2 regions of the Serratia sarumanii genome follow, and region 1 is predicted to be linked to the other one. Evidence: predicted binding sites of a transcription regulator. Region 1 holds the regulator's gene; the other holds the start of a gene.
The links. The regulator LexA, encoded in region 1, represses DNA repair genes until DNA is damaged. The targets are predictions, from matches to a motif close to TNCTGTATGTACATACAGNA.

Region 1 (7,657 bases):
TCGCGCACGTGACGGCGCAGGTACAGCGCCACCCCGGCGATCAGAATGCTGGCGAGGAACGGAATGCGCCAGCCCCAGCTCATCAGATCTTCCTTGTCGAGTTGCAGCACCAGCAGCCATACCAGCGACGCCAGCAGGGTGCCGCTGTTGGAGCCGATGGCGATGATCGAGGCCACCAGCCCGCGCCGCTTGGCCGGCGCGTATTCCGCCAGCATCACCGCGCCGCCGGACAGCTCCGCGCCGGCGCCGAATCCCTGCGCGAAGCGCAGGATCACCAGGCAGGTGGGCGCCCAGACGCCGATTTGCGCATAGGACGGGATCAGGCCGATCAGCGTGGTAGAAATGCCCATCAGCGCCACGGTGGTGATCAGCACCACGCGGCGGCCTTTGCGATCGCCGATCCAGCCGAACACCAGCGCGCCGATCGGCCGCGCGACGAAACCGACTGAGTAGGTAGCGAAGCTGGCCAGCAGAGCGACCAGCGGCGTGGCCTCGGGGAAGAACACATCGCCGAACACCATGCCGGCCGCCAGGCCGTACAGCGCGAAGTCGACGTATTCCATGGCGGTGCCGAGCCAGCAGGAGAAGGTGGCGCGCCAAAATTGGCTGCGCCCCTCTTTGGTTGCCAGGCGTTCATCGGCCGCCAGCGCGGCGTCGGCGGTCTGTGGAGTGGCAAGCGTTGTTTCGCTCATGACGGTGCTATCCTCTTTTGTTCTGCGCCTGGAGGGGCGCGGTTAAAGATGGTTTCCCTGGTGCCGGCAACAAAGGTGTGCCGACAAATGATGTCGGACGCATGGCGATTCAACGCTGCGGTGTCAGAGTATCTACGCGCGTAGATAAAACAACGCGACAAAGATGAAACTTTGCAGGCGATCACAGAATCGTCATCGTGCCGGGGAACGAAGATAGAGAATACGGATGGCAAAAAGATGACAGAACCCCGGTTTTTCCGGCCGATAGGCCTGCCGTTTTCGCCACGAATCAGCCTGCCGCTTTCGCATTTCTGCGCTACAATGGGGGCCTGTTAACAGTTTGTATCGTCTGGCGCGCCGTACCGGCTGCGGTTCAGGCGAGGAGTAAAGCAATGTCTGGCATCAGGGATTCCATCCTGCCGCCGCTGGAGTGGTTGTCCGAACAGGATCCTCCGGCGCCCGCCGCCGTCAGCGACTGGCTGATGGAGTTAGGCTCCATGACCCGCCGATTTGAACGCCATTGCGCCCAGGTGCGCGTCGAACCGCAGCGCGAATGCTTCGTCACGCGCGAGGCGCTGGGCGACGAGGCGAAGCACCTGCCCGACAGCCCGCGCTACTGGCTGCGCGAAGTGGTGCTGCTGGGCGACGACCAGCCCTGGCTGCTAGGGCGCACGGTGATCCCGGAAAATACGCTGACCGGCCCCGACCAGGCGCTGGTGGATCTGGGCACGCTGCCGCTGGGGCGCTACCTGTTCAGCAGCGGCGAGCTGACCCGCGACTATATTCATATCGGCCGGCAGGACGCGCTGTGGGCGCGCCGTTCACGGCTGCGGCTGGCGGGCAAACCGCTGTTGCTGACCGAACTGTTTTTACCGGCTTCGCCGCTGTATTCAGCGGTTCCTGCATAAGAGAGGAGAGCAAGACCTTGGAGGGAAGCGTGACTCAAAGTAAATGGCGGGCTTACAGCCATTTGATGCGCATTGATAAACCGATCGGCACGCTGTTGCTGCTGTGGCCGACGCTGTGGGCGCTGTGGCTGGCCGGGAAAGGCGTGCCGCCGCTGTCGATTTTGCTGGTGTTCGTGCTCGGCGTGTTCCTGATGCGCGCCGCCGGTTGCGTGGTGAATGATTACGCCGATCGCGCGGTGGACGGCTACGTGAAACGCACCGCCGGGCGGCCGATGCCGAGCGGCCGGGTGAGCGCGAAAGAGGCCAAGGTGCTGTTCGTGGTGCTGGTGCTGATTTCGTTCTGCCTGGTGTTGACGCTCAATGCGATGACCATTTGGCTGTCGCTGGCGGCGCTGGCGCTGGCCTGGGCGTACCCGTTCATGAAGCGGGTGACCAACCTGCCGCAGTTCGTGCTGGGCGCCGCGTTCGGCTGGGGCATTCCGATGGGCTATGCGGCGGTCAGCGAATCGCTGCCGCTCAGCTGCTGGCTGCTGCTGCTGGCCAACATCTGCTGGACGGTGGCCTACGATACGCTGTATGCGATGGTCGACCGCGACGATGACCTGAAGATCGGCATCAAATCCACCGCTATCCTGTTCGGCCGTTATGACAAGCTGATCGTCGGGCTGCTGCAGTTCGCGACGCTGCTGCTGCTGGTGTGGGTCGGTTATCTGGCGCAGCTCGGCGGGGCGTTTTACTGGTCACTGCTGCTGGCGGGCGCGCTGTTCATTCACCAGCAGAAACAGATCGCCGGCCGCGAGCGCGAGGCCTGCTTCAAGGCCTTCCTGCAGAACAACTATGTGGGGCTGGTGGTGTTCATCGGCATCGCGCTGAGCTATCTGCCGACGTAACGCTTCCCTTCCGCAAGAAAAAAGGCACCCCGAGGGTGCCTTTTGTGTTTCCGCGCCGGGCGAAATCACTCGTCTTTCTCTTCTTCCGCATCGGATTGCGGCAGGGCGTTGGTCTCTTCCGGCATGTTGACGCTTTCGATGGTCAGCTTGATCTCCGGCGTGATCAGATCGCTCAGCATGTTGTATACCTCGAGGGTGTGCTCGCGGATCGCATCGCCGCTGTCGTTGATATAGCCTTCTTCGCGCAGCGTTGCCACCAGGGTGGAGAACACCGCCTTGTCGAAGAATTCCGGCGCGTTGATGCCGTGCAGCACCGACAGACGCTGCGCCATGATGCGGCTCTCTTTCTCCAGCGCGCCGCGGTTGATGCTCGGGTTGGCGCTGAGGATCGACATGGTGATGGCGTAGCGTTGCAGGGTTTCGCGCACCCCGGCGGCCAGCAGCTGCAGCGGGCGAATGCGCGCCGGGTTCAGCACCAGCTCGTCGCCTTTGTCGCAGATCAGCTGTTGACGGATCAGCTCGTCGATCACCGGCCGCAGCACCTCCGGCAGCTGTTCCTTGTCGTTATGCAGGAACAGCTCGGCTTTCAGCATCGGATAGATCATGCCGATTTGGCGCAGCAGCTCGGCGCGCGATACCCGGCGGTGATGCATCACGATGCTGGCGATCAGCGACGGCAGCACCAGCAGGTGGTGGATGTTGTTGCGGTAATAGGTCATCAGCACCGCCTGCTCGCGCGGCAGGATGATGATGTCGCCGATGCTGTCCTTCTCCACCTCGAACTTGTTCATGTTCAGCGCGTGATCCAGCAGCTCGTCCGGCGTTTGCGTCGGCACGGTGACGTCACGCGCGTAAGGCGCGTTGCGCATCAGCTGCAGGTAGCACTCGAGCTGTTCGATCAGCTGCTCGCGGGTCAGCGAACGCTGACGCGAGGCCAGCAGCGCGGTGGAACACAGGTTCATGGCGTTGGCCGCGGCGGCGTTGTTGATGCGCACCATGATCTGGCCGGCCAGATCGTTGACCGTCGGCGTCAGCCAGCTTGGGCGCTGGGCTTCGATCGGATCGATCGACTCGCGCCACTGCGGCACGTTCTGGTTGAGGTAAGCCGTCAATGGCAGCGGTTCGCCGAAGTTGACGTAACCCTGGCCCAGGTTGCGCAGCTTGCGCAGGCCGCGCAGCATCTGCGGCAGGCTCTCTTTTTCCTTGGTGGCGCCGCGCAGCTCTTTGGCATAGGTACCCACTTCCATCACGTGCTCGTAACCGATGTAAATCGGCACCAGCGTGATCGGACGGGTGCCGCCGCGCAGCATCGCCTGGATGGTCATCGACAGGGTGCCGGTCTTCGGCTCCAGCAGGCGCCCGGTGCGGGAACGGCCGCCTTCCACGAAGTATTCCACCGAGTAACCGCGGGTGAACAGCTCGCCGAGGTATTCGCGGAACACCGTCGAGTACAGCTTGTTGCCCTTGAAGGTGCGGCGGATGAAGAACGCGCCCAGGCGACGGAAGATCGGGCCGGCCGGCCAGAAGTTGAGGTTGATGCCGGCGGCGATGTGCGGCGGCACCAGGCCCTGGTGATACAGCACGTAGGACAGCAGCAGATAGTCCATGTGGCTGCGGTGGCAGGGCACGTAGACGATCTCGTGGCCGTCCTGCGCCAGCTGGCGCACGCGCTCGGCGTTGGTGACGTTGATGCCTTGATACAGCCGGTTCCAGGTCCAGCTCAGCACGCGGTCGGACAGGCGCACGGTTTCGTAGGAGAAATCGGCGGCGATCTCTTCCATCAGCGCGATGGCGTTTTGCTGGGCCTTCTCGTGTGAGATCTTCTTGCTGCGCGCTTCGTCCTCGACCGCTTTTTCGATCGCTTTGGACGCCAACAGCTTGTTAAACAGATCCTGACGGGCCGGCAGGCTCGGGCCCACTGCGGCCAGGCGCTGACGCGAGAAGTGCATGCGCGCCACGCGCGCCAGTTTCTGCGCGATGGTTTTATCCGTTCCGTGTTCGGTGGCCATGCGGCGCAGCGAAACGGTGTTGGAGAAACGCACGAAGCTGTCGCGGCCGAGCCACAGCACGGCGAAGAATTTCTGCACGCCGTTCAACAGACGCAGGTGCGGCGTACCGTGGCCTTCGCGGCCCGGCGAGCGGCCGAACATCACCGAAACCGGCAGCATCTGAATGTCGAGATCCGGATTGCTGCGATGCAGATCCAGATAGTCGTGGAACAGCTTTACCGACTCTTCTTTCGGGGTGTAATAGCGGAACACGCGCGGGCCGTCGTGAATGAACACGTAGCTCGGCAGCACGGTGCCGTCGATCTCCAGCGAGTTGAGCGGATCGGGCAGATCCTGCGCCAGGCACTGGGTGCGCAGCGTCAGCAAATCCGCCTTGGAATTGTAAGGTAAAACATACAAAATCGGCCGTGAGGGATCCAACCCTAGCTCGGTAACCGGATCTGAAGGGATGACCTTACTTCTTACCAACAATTTAAGTGGTAAATTCAATATTTTATAATAAATTTTACGCCAACCTGACATAACAACGTGAAGCCTCTTGTTAGCAATGCGCCGCAAGCATACCAGAAACCGGGTAGCAGATCTGTGGTGTTCGAAAACCGAGAGCCGTCAGCGCGGACTGTTCTAGACTCTTTTTATTATGACCGACCTCTGAGAAAGGCACGAAAACATGGCAAACCAAGCAACCGGACTGACCCGCATCATCAAGGCCGCCGGCTATTCCTATAAAGGGCTTTCCGCCGCCTGGCAGCACGAAGCGGCGTTCCGCCAGGAACTGGTGGTCACCCTCCTGGCTATCATACTGGCTGTCTGGCTGGATGTGGGTGCGATAGCGCGCATTTTATTGATCGGATCGGTAGCGCTGGTGATGATCGTCGAGATCCTGAACAGCGCGATCGAGGCGGTGGTGGATCGCATCGGCAGCGAACATCACGAGCTGTCCGGCCGAGCCAAGGACATGGGATCGGCGGCGGTGTCGCTGGCGATCGTGCTGGCGCTGTTCGTTTGGGGCACGGTCTTATGGCAGCACTTCGGCTGACGAAAAGCGCCTACTGACTGATTTTTATTTAATCTTCGGTTCCCAATCCGCGCTTACCTGTATATACTCACAGCAAGACTGTATAAACAAACAGGGGGCGGAATGAAAGCACTAACTACCAGACAGCAAGAGGTCTACGACCTGATTCGCGAGCACATTTCGCAAACGGGCATGCCGCCAACGCGTGCCGAGATCGCGATGCGTCTGGGGTTCCGTTCGCCTAACGCCGCCGAAGAACACCTGAAGGCGCTGGCACGCAAAGGCGTGATCGAAATCGTCTCCGGTGCTTCGCGCGGTATCCGCCTGCTGATGGAAGAAGAAGAGGGTCTGCCGCTGATCGGCCGCGTCGCCGCCGGCGAGCCGCTGCTGGCGCAGCAGCACATCGAAGGGCACTACCAGGTGGATCCTTCCCTGTTTAAACCGAGCGCCGATTTCCTGCTGCGGGTGAACGGCATGTCGATGCGCGACATCGGCATTCTGGATGGCGATCTGCTGGCGGTGCACAAAACGCAAGACGTGCGCAATGGCCAGGTCGTGGTGGCGCGCATCGAAGACGAAGTGACGGTCAAGCGCCTGAAAAAGCACGGCAACGTGGTTGAACTGCTGCCAGAGAACAACGAATTCCAACCTATCGTGGTCGATCTGCGTCAGCAGAATTTCACTATCGAAGGGCTGGCGGTCGGCGTGATCCGCAACGGCGACTGGATTTAATCGTCGCACCCTCAGTGCCGCCTCCTTGTATCAATCGCCCCTGTTCTGGGGCGTTTTTGTTTCTGACCTTGCCATTCGCCACCGCTACGGGAACTTCTCATCATGCGCTTGATTTCCGCCTTTACCAGCGACACCGATAAAGCTCTGTGGCGCCTGGCCCTGCCGATGATTTTCTCCAATATTACCGTGCCGCTGCTCGGGCTGGTGGACACCGCGGTGATCGGCCACCTCGACAGCCCGATCTATCTGGGGGGCGTCGCGATCGGCGCGGTGGCGACCAGCTTCCTGTTCATGCTGCTGTTGTTCCTGCGCATGAGCACCACCGGCCTGGCGGCGCAGGCGCTGGGGGCACAGAACCCGCAGGCGCTGGCGCGCGCCTTTATGCAACCGCTGCTGTTGGCGCTGCTGGCCGGAGCGGCGATCGTCCTGCTGCGTTATCCGCTGATCGAACTGGCGCTGCGGATCGTCGGTGGCGATGGCGAAGTGCTGGAACAGGCGCGGCGTTTTCTTGAGATCCGCTGGCTCAGCGCCCCGGCGGCGCTGGCCAATCTGGTGCTGCTGGGCTGGCTGCTCGGCGTGCAGTACGTGCGGGCGCCGGTGATCCTGCTGATCGTCGGCAACCTGCTGAATATCGTACTGGATATCTGGCTGGTGATGGGCCTGGGCTGGAACGTGCGAGGGGCGGCGGCGGCCACCGCCATCGCCGAATACGCCACGCTGTTGCTCGGCCTGTGGCTGGCGTGGCGGGTGATGCGCCTGCGCGGTATTACCCTGCCGATGCTGCGCCAGGCTTGGCGCGGCGATCTGCGTCGCCTGCTGGCGCTCAACCGCGACATCATGCTGCGTTCACTGTTGCTGCAACTGTGCTTTGCGTCGCTGACCATTTTCGGCGCTCGCCTGGGGAGCGAGGTGGTGGCGGTCAATGCGGTATTGATGAATCTGCTGACGTTCACCGCCTATGCGCTCGACGGCTTCGCTTATGCGGTGGAGGCCCATTCAGGCCACGCCTACGGCGCCCGGGACGATAGCCAACTGCGTAAGGTGTGGCACGCGGCCTGCAGGCAGGCGGGGCTGGTCGCGTTGGCCTTCGGCCTGGCGTATGCCGTTACCGGCCAGCAGATCGTGGCGGCGTTGACCTCCTTGCCGGAGCTGCGTGCGTTGGCTGCCCATTATTTACCGTGGCAGGTCATTCTGCCGCTGGTCGGGGTGTGGTGCTATTTGCTGGACGGCATGTTTATCGGCGCCACGCGCGGCGCCGAGATGCGTAACAGCATGGCGGTGGCTGCGGCAGGGTATGGTCTGACGCTGTTCAGCGTGCCGCTGCTTGGCAACCACGGGCTTTGGCTGGCGCTGGCGGTGTTTCTGACGTTGCGCGGCGTGGCGTTGGGCTGGATTTGGCACCGCCACC
Region 2 (7,657 bases), 2.3 Mb from region 1:
CTCCTTTTAATAAACGTTGCCAGATGGCCTCCACGCCGCACCCTAACGGTGAAACGGCGCCCATGCCGGTAATAACGATACGACGATTGCTCATGACTGCTCCTTGGTGAGTTCGGATAAATCGGCGAGGCGCCGCTGCCGCATTAGTTCGGCGCGTTGACGTATGCCGTCATTTGCCGCAGGCCCCGGTGCCAACGTAATAAACTGCGGCGGCACCTGCTGTTGGGTCTCGACGTTGATCAACTGGACCTGGATCGGCCGATCGGTGCGGCCGTCGACTAACAAGGCGCTAATGTCACCGTCGATCAAATGGCGATTGCCCCATTGTGAGAGAGCGGCCAGTACGGGAAGAAAATCGTTGCCGCGTTCGGTGAGCAGATATTGATAGCGAACCGGCCGCGTTTGATAACGTTGCTTATGCAGAATGCCGTGGGCCACTAAATCCTTCAGGCGTCGGGCCAGGAGAGTGGGTGAAATCCCCAGACTTTGTTGGAATTCGTCGAACTTGGACAATCCCTGAAAGGCATCACGCAGGATCAGGATGCTCCACCATTCTCCGACGCGATCTAACGAACGTGCGACGGGGCAAGGTGTATCGCTAAAGCGGGTTTTTTGCATATCGCCTCTTTGTGGATACATTTATTGTAGTTACATGATAGCTATACTAGGCGATTTTGAGGGGCAAGAAAATGACCGGATGGAAAAAACCGCTATCGCGTCGGTGCGGGCTGCGGGGAGAGGCCTCGCTCAACTGGCCTGCGTTCGGGTAGGAATAGGGTGGAGACAGGGGGAAAAACGTTTCGGCAGCGGGCAATTAAAGGAGGTGAGTAGTCTTTAAACGAGAAGTGAAAGAAATGCCATCACGCTGGGCGTGATGGCATGCGAAGAGGAAGACGATGGCCGCCTTCTCCTCAGCGTGATCAGAACGCTGTGGTGTCCTTGAACAGGCCCACTTTCAGATCGGTGGCGGTATAGATCACTTCGCCGTCAACCAGCACTTCGCCATCGGCGACGCCCATGATCAGCTTGCGGGTGATGACGCGTTTGAAGTTAATGCGGTAGGTCACTTTCTTCGCGGTTGGCAGCACCTGGCCGGTAAACTTGACTTCACCGACGCCCAGCGCGCGGCCTTTGCCTTCGCCACCCAGCCAACCGAGGTAGAAACCGACCAGCTGCCACATCGCATCCAGGCCCAGGCAGCCTGGCATGACCGGATCGCCGATAAAGTGGCAACCGAAGAACCATAGGTCCGGATTAATATCCAGCTCCGCTTCCACATAACCTTTGTTGTGAGTTCCGCCGTCTTCGGTCATCTTGACCACGCGGTCCATCATCAACATGTTACCTGCCGGCAACGGTGGGCCACCGGCGCCGAACAGCTCGCCACGGCCGGATGCTTCGAGGTCTTCTTTCGTATAGGAATCGCGTTTATCTACCATGTTCTCAGTAAGCCTTATTTTAATGAAGGACGCAGGTTAGCTAACACGTGTACGCTGAACAAGTCCGATCAGCCGTGGTTGAACCAGTTGAGCCAGCGCAGCGGCCACGGACGACGGCGTTCCTGCAGGCTCACCTGCGCAATCCGTTCCTGAATGGCCGCCAACAAGTTCGGCTGTTGTTCGTCAGAGTAGAGGCAACCTGTGAGCAAAGGCAAGGCTTCCGCCGCGCTCTCTACCGCCCACAGATGGAATTGCCCTTCGCGTACCGCGTCGACGACATCCTGGCGCAGGCACAGGTGGCGCACGTTGGTCGCGGGCAATACGACGCCCTGTTTGCCCGTCAGGCCGCGGCGCAAACAAACCTCGAAGAAACCTTCGATCTTTTCGTTAACGCCACCTATCGGCTGTACGTTGCCGAATTGGTCGACGGAGCCGGTGACGGCGATCTGCTGGGTGATCGGTTGCTGTGACAGGGCGCTGATCAACGCGCACAGTTCAGCCAGCGAGGCGCTGTCGCCGTCTACTTCACCGTAAGATTGCTCAAAGACGATGGAAGCGGAGAAGGGTAACTGCTGATCCAGATCCAGCTCGGCGATCAAAAACGCCTGCATGATCATCATGCCTTTAGCGTGCAGGTTGCCACCCAGTTCGGCTTTGCGCTCGACGTCGGTGAACTCGCCGTCGCCGAGGTGCACAACGCAACTGATGCGCGACGGTTCGCCAAAACTGCGTGGATGGCCGGGATAATCCAGGACTGACAGGCCGTTGATTTGCCCGATCACTTCACCCTCGGTCTCAATCAGAATCTGGCCCAGCTCGATTTCATCCTGCATACGTTCGGCCAGATAGCTTTCACGCCATTCGCGGGCATTTAACGCCGCTTCGAACGCTTTGGCCGTAATGCGATCTTCTTCGGCATACAGTGCGGCTTCGGACAGCTGCTGGCCAAGCCAAACCGGCGAGAGTGGCAGGATGCCCTGGTCGCCACTGTAACGCACGGCCTGAACGATCAGCGGCGCCCAGGCGTCGCTCGCCAGCATCGGCAACTGCTGGTCGGCAATCACGCCATTGACGTAGCCGCACCACTGCGCCATATCATCAACTTCAGTCAGCTGCAGATCGTCTTCGAATTCACCGTAGACCGCTTGTTCACTCAGTTCCGGCTCGATATCGTGAAAATCGGCCAGGCCGTGGCGATCGCCGACCACAATCAGCCGCAGCTCCAGCGGCATTGGCGGAATGGCTACCGGCAGCGGGCGGGTTTCGTCTGGCGAAACCCAATGGAACTGACGTTGGCCGATCATTTGCTTCAGCCGCAGCCATAGCAACGGCTGAGCCAACAGGGCACGGGCCGACAGAATCAAAATGCCGCCGTTGGCCTGGTGCACCAGACCCGGCTGCAGGGTGATGTCGCCATTGTGGATCCGTACGCAGCCAAACAGTTGCTCCGGCTCAACCCACTCCTGGAACAGGCAAGCGCCGCCGGCGGCAAAAGGTTCATCGCCACGGCTGGCCGGCTCTACGCTGACTTTGCCATCCTGAATGACATAGTGGCTGCCGCGGCATGCCGTGTTTTTCGGCAGCAGTGGCGTGACGGCGTGAGCGATCAGTTCCAGATACTCTCGTGTTTCTTGCGCCTTCAACAGCATGAAACGCGGTGGCGATTGGGGGTGGCAAAATAGCGTCAGGGCATTTTCCAGCCGAGGCTGAATGGCGGAAAAGGGCACGGGTGCCAACTGAGCGGCGGTATCAAATATCGCCTGATAAGGCGTTACGTCCGGCAATAAAGATTGCCATTCAAGTCGGTTATTGGTCAAAGTGTTAGATGCAATCGTTAAAAAGGGAAAGGGCGATTATACAAGAATAACGGCGGCTTGATACATGCGGAGTGCCAGTTGGCATCAGGGAGTTTGACATCGCGCGGTGACTGTGCAAAAAACAGTCTAAAAGACGGCTTAATTGCCGGGGAAATTTGGCGCAAAGCTGTTATGCTTATTTGAAGTTACGCGGTCACTGAAGAGCTCAAGATGAAATATCAGCAACTGGAAAATCTGGAGAGCGGTTGGAAATGGAAGTACCTGGTGAAGAAACATCGGGAAGGGGAACTCATTACCCGCTACATTGAAAACAGCGCTGCTCAGGAGGCGGTTAACGAGCTGCTGAAGCTGGAAAATGAGCCGGTAAAGGTACTTGCATGGATTGCCGCTCACATGAATCCGGAACTGGATAACCGGATGAAACAAACGATCCGCGCCCGCCGTAAACGTCATTTTAACGCAGAACATCAGCATACGCGTAAAAAATCTATCGATCTGGAGTTTTTGGTTTGGCAACGATTGGCTGCCCTGGCGCGCCGACGTGGCGTTACGCTGTCGGAAACCGTCGTGCAGCTTATCGAAGACGCTGAACGCAAAGAAAAGTATGCGAACCAGATGTCGTCGTTGAAAGAAGACTTGAAGGCGATTCTTGGCAAAGATCCCAAGTAAGTGCGTGAGCGCGCCTTTGTTGCGCTTGGTTTCAACAATAGGACGAAAAAAAACCCCGCTATGCGGGGTTTTTATTAGGCGAGTAAACTTAGCCCTGAGGCTGAGTTACAACGTCTTTGATACCTTTAACTTCGATCTCTACGCGACGATCTGGTGCCAGGCAAGCGATCTGAGCTTTGGTAGCGCGGCCAGATTTGTAGCCACAGGTGTTGCCAGTAACTGCATCTGCTTCACCCATACCACGTGCAGAGATTTTGTCTGACGGGATGCCTTTGGAAACCAGGTAGTCAACAACGCTCTGTGCACGTTGTTCGGACAGTTTCTGGTTGTACTGGTCAGAACCAACGGCGTCGGTGTAACCCAGAACAACTACGGAACCGTCTTTAGGATCCATGGAGCTCAGCTGGCTGTACAGCTGATCCAGAGCCTGTTGGCCTTCTGCTTTCAGAGTAGACTTGTTGAAGTTGAACAGCACGTCAGACTTCAGAGTGAAACGCTTGGTTTCAACAACTGGAGCTGGAGCCGGAGCTGGTGCTGGAGCAACTACGTCATCCTGACCGAAGCGGTAAGAAACGCCCAGGCTCAGCATGGTGTTGTCTGGACGTGCGCCAACGGTACCTGCGTCACCGATGTTGCTTACGAACTGGTAATCCAGGCGAGTAGCCCAGTTTTTGGTCAGTGCGTATTCAACACCAACAGCAGCCAGCGGAGAAACGCCGGTGTCGTGGTCGCTCAGACGCTGACCAGTACGGCCGTAGTTAGCTTTGGAATCTGCACGCCATACCATACCACCCAGACGAGTGTAGATGTCCAGATCGTCAGCAATTGGGTAGCTCAGTTTAGCGGCCAGTTGAACGCCCTGCGCTTTGAAAGCACCGTTGTTCACGCTGCCTTTGTAAGGCATGCGGCCGAGCCAGTCATAGCCCAGTTCGAAGCCCAGGTATTGGTTTGCCTGGTAGCCCAGGAACGCGCCGGCACCCAGCTGATCTTTGTGGGTAGGACCGTTGCCGATACCGTTCTGGTAACCGTTGCCGTAGAAGCCAACGTCATGGTACTGGGACCAGCCCAGTTTAGCACCGGTGTACCAAGTGTTATCTTTTGGAGCGGCTTGCGCTACGGTAGCGAAACCTGCCAGTGCCACTGCTAATGCGATAGCTGTCTTTTTCATTTTGCGCCTCGTTATCATCCAAATAGGCAATGAGCTTTAAAGCTGTTTTAAGCCCTTGGTTAAATTCCTTCGCCAAGGTTTAAGCCCTCGTTTGTTACTCGCCAGTTTTTCTGACGTTATAGAGCAACCTTGGCGATGTAAAGTCTACAACGTGGCGCGAAAGTTACAAGTGTGATGTGATAAGGCTCTAAAAAAAAACGCGGAATCGTACATATTTGCTAACATTCTCAGCCTAAAAAAACGGCGATTCCTTGGGCGTTTTTACTTGCCAAACCGCAGCCGGACTAGCTTTGTGCCTTCCACCGCAAAGGTTCCGCTTATGGGGTGCGAAAATGATGGGAAAAATCCTAAATTTACTTAATGATACAAAGAAGAGTGAATTTTTAGGGTGGAACAGTGTCCGTGAGTCGGGTTAATGTCACGTTGAGGGCGCATGATAAACCCATAGGCATTACCCAATTCTGCCGCACGTCTTAATTTTAGACGATCCTCCTCCGTTAGCTCGGGCAACCAGCCAAGAACCACGCTGTAATTTCCCGTTTGCAGCGCTTTTTCCATAGCCTCGACCGTATTCACCGGGCTGATTTGGCTCAATTGCACCATCTTATCTACAGGCAGGCCGGATTGCTGCAGCCATTGCTTGCTTAATTTTTGCTGCGGTGTCAGCCACAGAAGCCAGCGAGACTGCTTGCCCAGTTGCAGCAGCAGGGGCAACAGCAATTGAGCCACTGCGGGCTGGCGCTCGTTGTAAACAAGTTCACTGATCAAGCCATTCTCTTTGCCGACATCCGTGTTCTTCTCAGCATTGCGCGCTGTAAAAGAGCCTTGGCTGAAATGAGGTTGGTAGAGTGATTGAGTACGCATAAAGTTCCCGCCCGTCGTGTTACTGTATGTTTATACAGTATCCCTGATTTGGGATAAGATCAACCCAAATTTTCGTAGCGGCTCGCATAATTGCGATCATTTTTTGTACCGGTGTTTTTTGTGATTGGCATGCGGGTGGATAGTGCGTATTTTCCTAATTAGTTGTTCACGTTACTCTTTTCATTGATAAGAGAAATAATACGACCGGAACCTAAAAAGGAGAAACGCTATGAAAAGGATGTCGATACGAAGGATCGCACAGGCTAAAAATTGCTTCGCGGCGCTGGGCGCCATCACCACGCGGTCACAGTTTGGCGGCTACGGCCTGCTGGCCGAGGGGGTAATGTTTGCAGTGATAGCGGAAGGAGAGTTGTACCTGCGGGCTACGGCGAGCATGGAACCGGCTTTTCGCGCCAGAGGGATGGTCAATATGGTCTATTCCAAGCGTGGAGTGCCCATCACTTTGCGTTATTACTGGGTTGACGAGTCGCTGTGGCGGGAACGCAACGAGCTGGTGGGGCTGGCCTGGCAGGCCGTCAGGGAAGCGCGTCGAGAGCAGCGGCTTAAGGCCGGCGATCACGGTCGATTGAAGGCGTTGCCGAATATCGATGTCAACATGGAGCGCTTGCTATGGCGAGCGGGTATCCGCAACGCCTATGACCTGCGGCTGCAAGGCGCTAAACGCAGCTATCTCCGCCTGCTGCAACAGCAGACCAATCTGGGGCTGCGTGTGCTGCTGTCGCTGGGCGGCGCGATAGCCGGTTATCATCAGGCGGCGTTGCCGGCCGAATTGCGCAACGAACTGGTGCGCTGGTTCGAGCATACGATGGCGATGCGCCGCCATGGGCATGAGCCAGTGGTTCAGGGCCCATCGAGCGAGCCCTGAATAATTAGATTGCCTTATTGATTTGGGCGTGGAGTGCGGTGAGCTCCGGCAGCAGTTCGAGCATCAACCCCACCTGTTGCAACACCAACTGCTCTTTGCTTTCAGGTTCCGGAACGGCTCTGCGAATGCGCTCCGCCAGCTGTTCCAGCGCTTGCACAATGCGCTGGCTGTTCCGTTCTTCCTGATGCAAGGCGCCGTCCACGTAACACACGGCATCATTGAGCAGATCGAGGGTGACAGGGGTATTCAGCCGCTCGCGGTGTGCCCCCAACGCCGAGATATAACTCAGGAGAGTGTGGTTGAGGCAAAGCAGGCGGAAGGCGGCTTCCTGCAATTCCTTGTCGGCCTTGGGATCGGCGGACATGTTGGAGATGACCGAAGCCAGTTCGGCATCGCTGTTGTGGGCATCTCGCCGCGCAATGCGGTAGGCGAGGCCGTTATCCTTACCCTGGTGGTATTGCACCAGAATGGCGTCCAGATAACGGCAGTTGGCATTCAGGGTTTTATCCACCACCGCCGGCAGTTGGCGGAATTTCCAGTCCGGCCAGATAAAGCTGACCGCCGCCCAGGCGATGGCGCAGCCCAACAAGGTGTCGTAAACGCGCGGGGCGGCTACTTCGAATCCTTCACCCAACAGGTTAAAGCATAACAAGACCAGTAGCGTGATGAACATGGTGGCGTGGGCATACTGGACGGTGCGGAAAGCGAAAAATAGAACGCCGGTGATGACGATCAACACCAGCTGTCCTTCCAGTGAAGGCACGAAATAGAGGATCGGCAGGCCGATCAGGATACCGGCCAGGGTGCCGATGAT

Region 2: the regulator LexA is predicted to act here: its motif matches at 5,978-5,997, upstream of sulA (SOS-induced cell division inhibitor SulA).

What each region holds. Positions count from the first base shown of each region.
Region 1 is NZ_CP124750.1:4,557,853-4,565,509, reverse strand. It holds gene SSARUM_RS21635 (MFS transporter) at 1-692, opposite strand, end outside; gene ubiC (chorismate lyase) at 1,085-1,600, shown strand; gene ubiA (4-hydroxybenzoate octaprenyltransferase) at 1,618-2,490, shown strand; gene plsB (glycerol-3-phosphate 1-O-acyltransferase PlsB) at 2,556-5,021, opposite strand; gene SSARUM_RS21615 (diacylglycerol kinase) at 5,170-5,538, shown strand; gene lexA (transcriptional repressor LexA) at 5,641-6,249, shown strand; gene dinF (MATE family efflux transporter DinF) at 6,352-7,657, shown strand, end outside.
Region 2 is NZ_CP124750.1:1,802,499-1,810,155, forward strand. It holds gene fabF (beta-ketoacyl-ACP synthase II) at 1-94, opposite strand, end outside; gene SSARUM_RS08510 (winged helix-turn-helix transcriptional regulator) at 91-618, opposite strand; gene fabA (bifunctional 3-hydroxydecanoyl-ACP dehydratase/trans-2-decenoyl-ACP isomerase) at 921-1,439, opposite strand; gene SSARUM_RS08520 (AAA family ATPase) at 1,508-3,256, opposite strand; gene matP (macrodomain Ter protein MatP) at 3,467-3,925, shown strand; gene ompA (porin OmpA) at 4,014-5,093, opposite strand; gene sulA (SOS-induced cell division inhibitor SulA) at 5,451-5,957, opposite strand; gene SSARUM_RS08540 (TfoX/Sxy family DNA transformation protein) at 6,187-6,843, shown strand; gene yccS (YccS family putative transporter) at 6,848-7,657, opposite strand, start outside.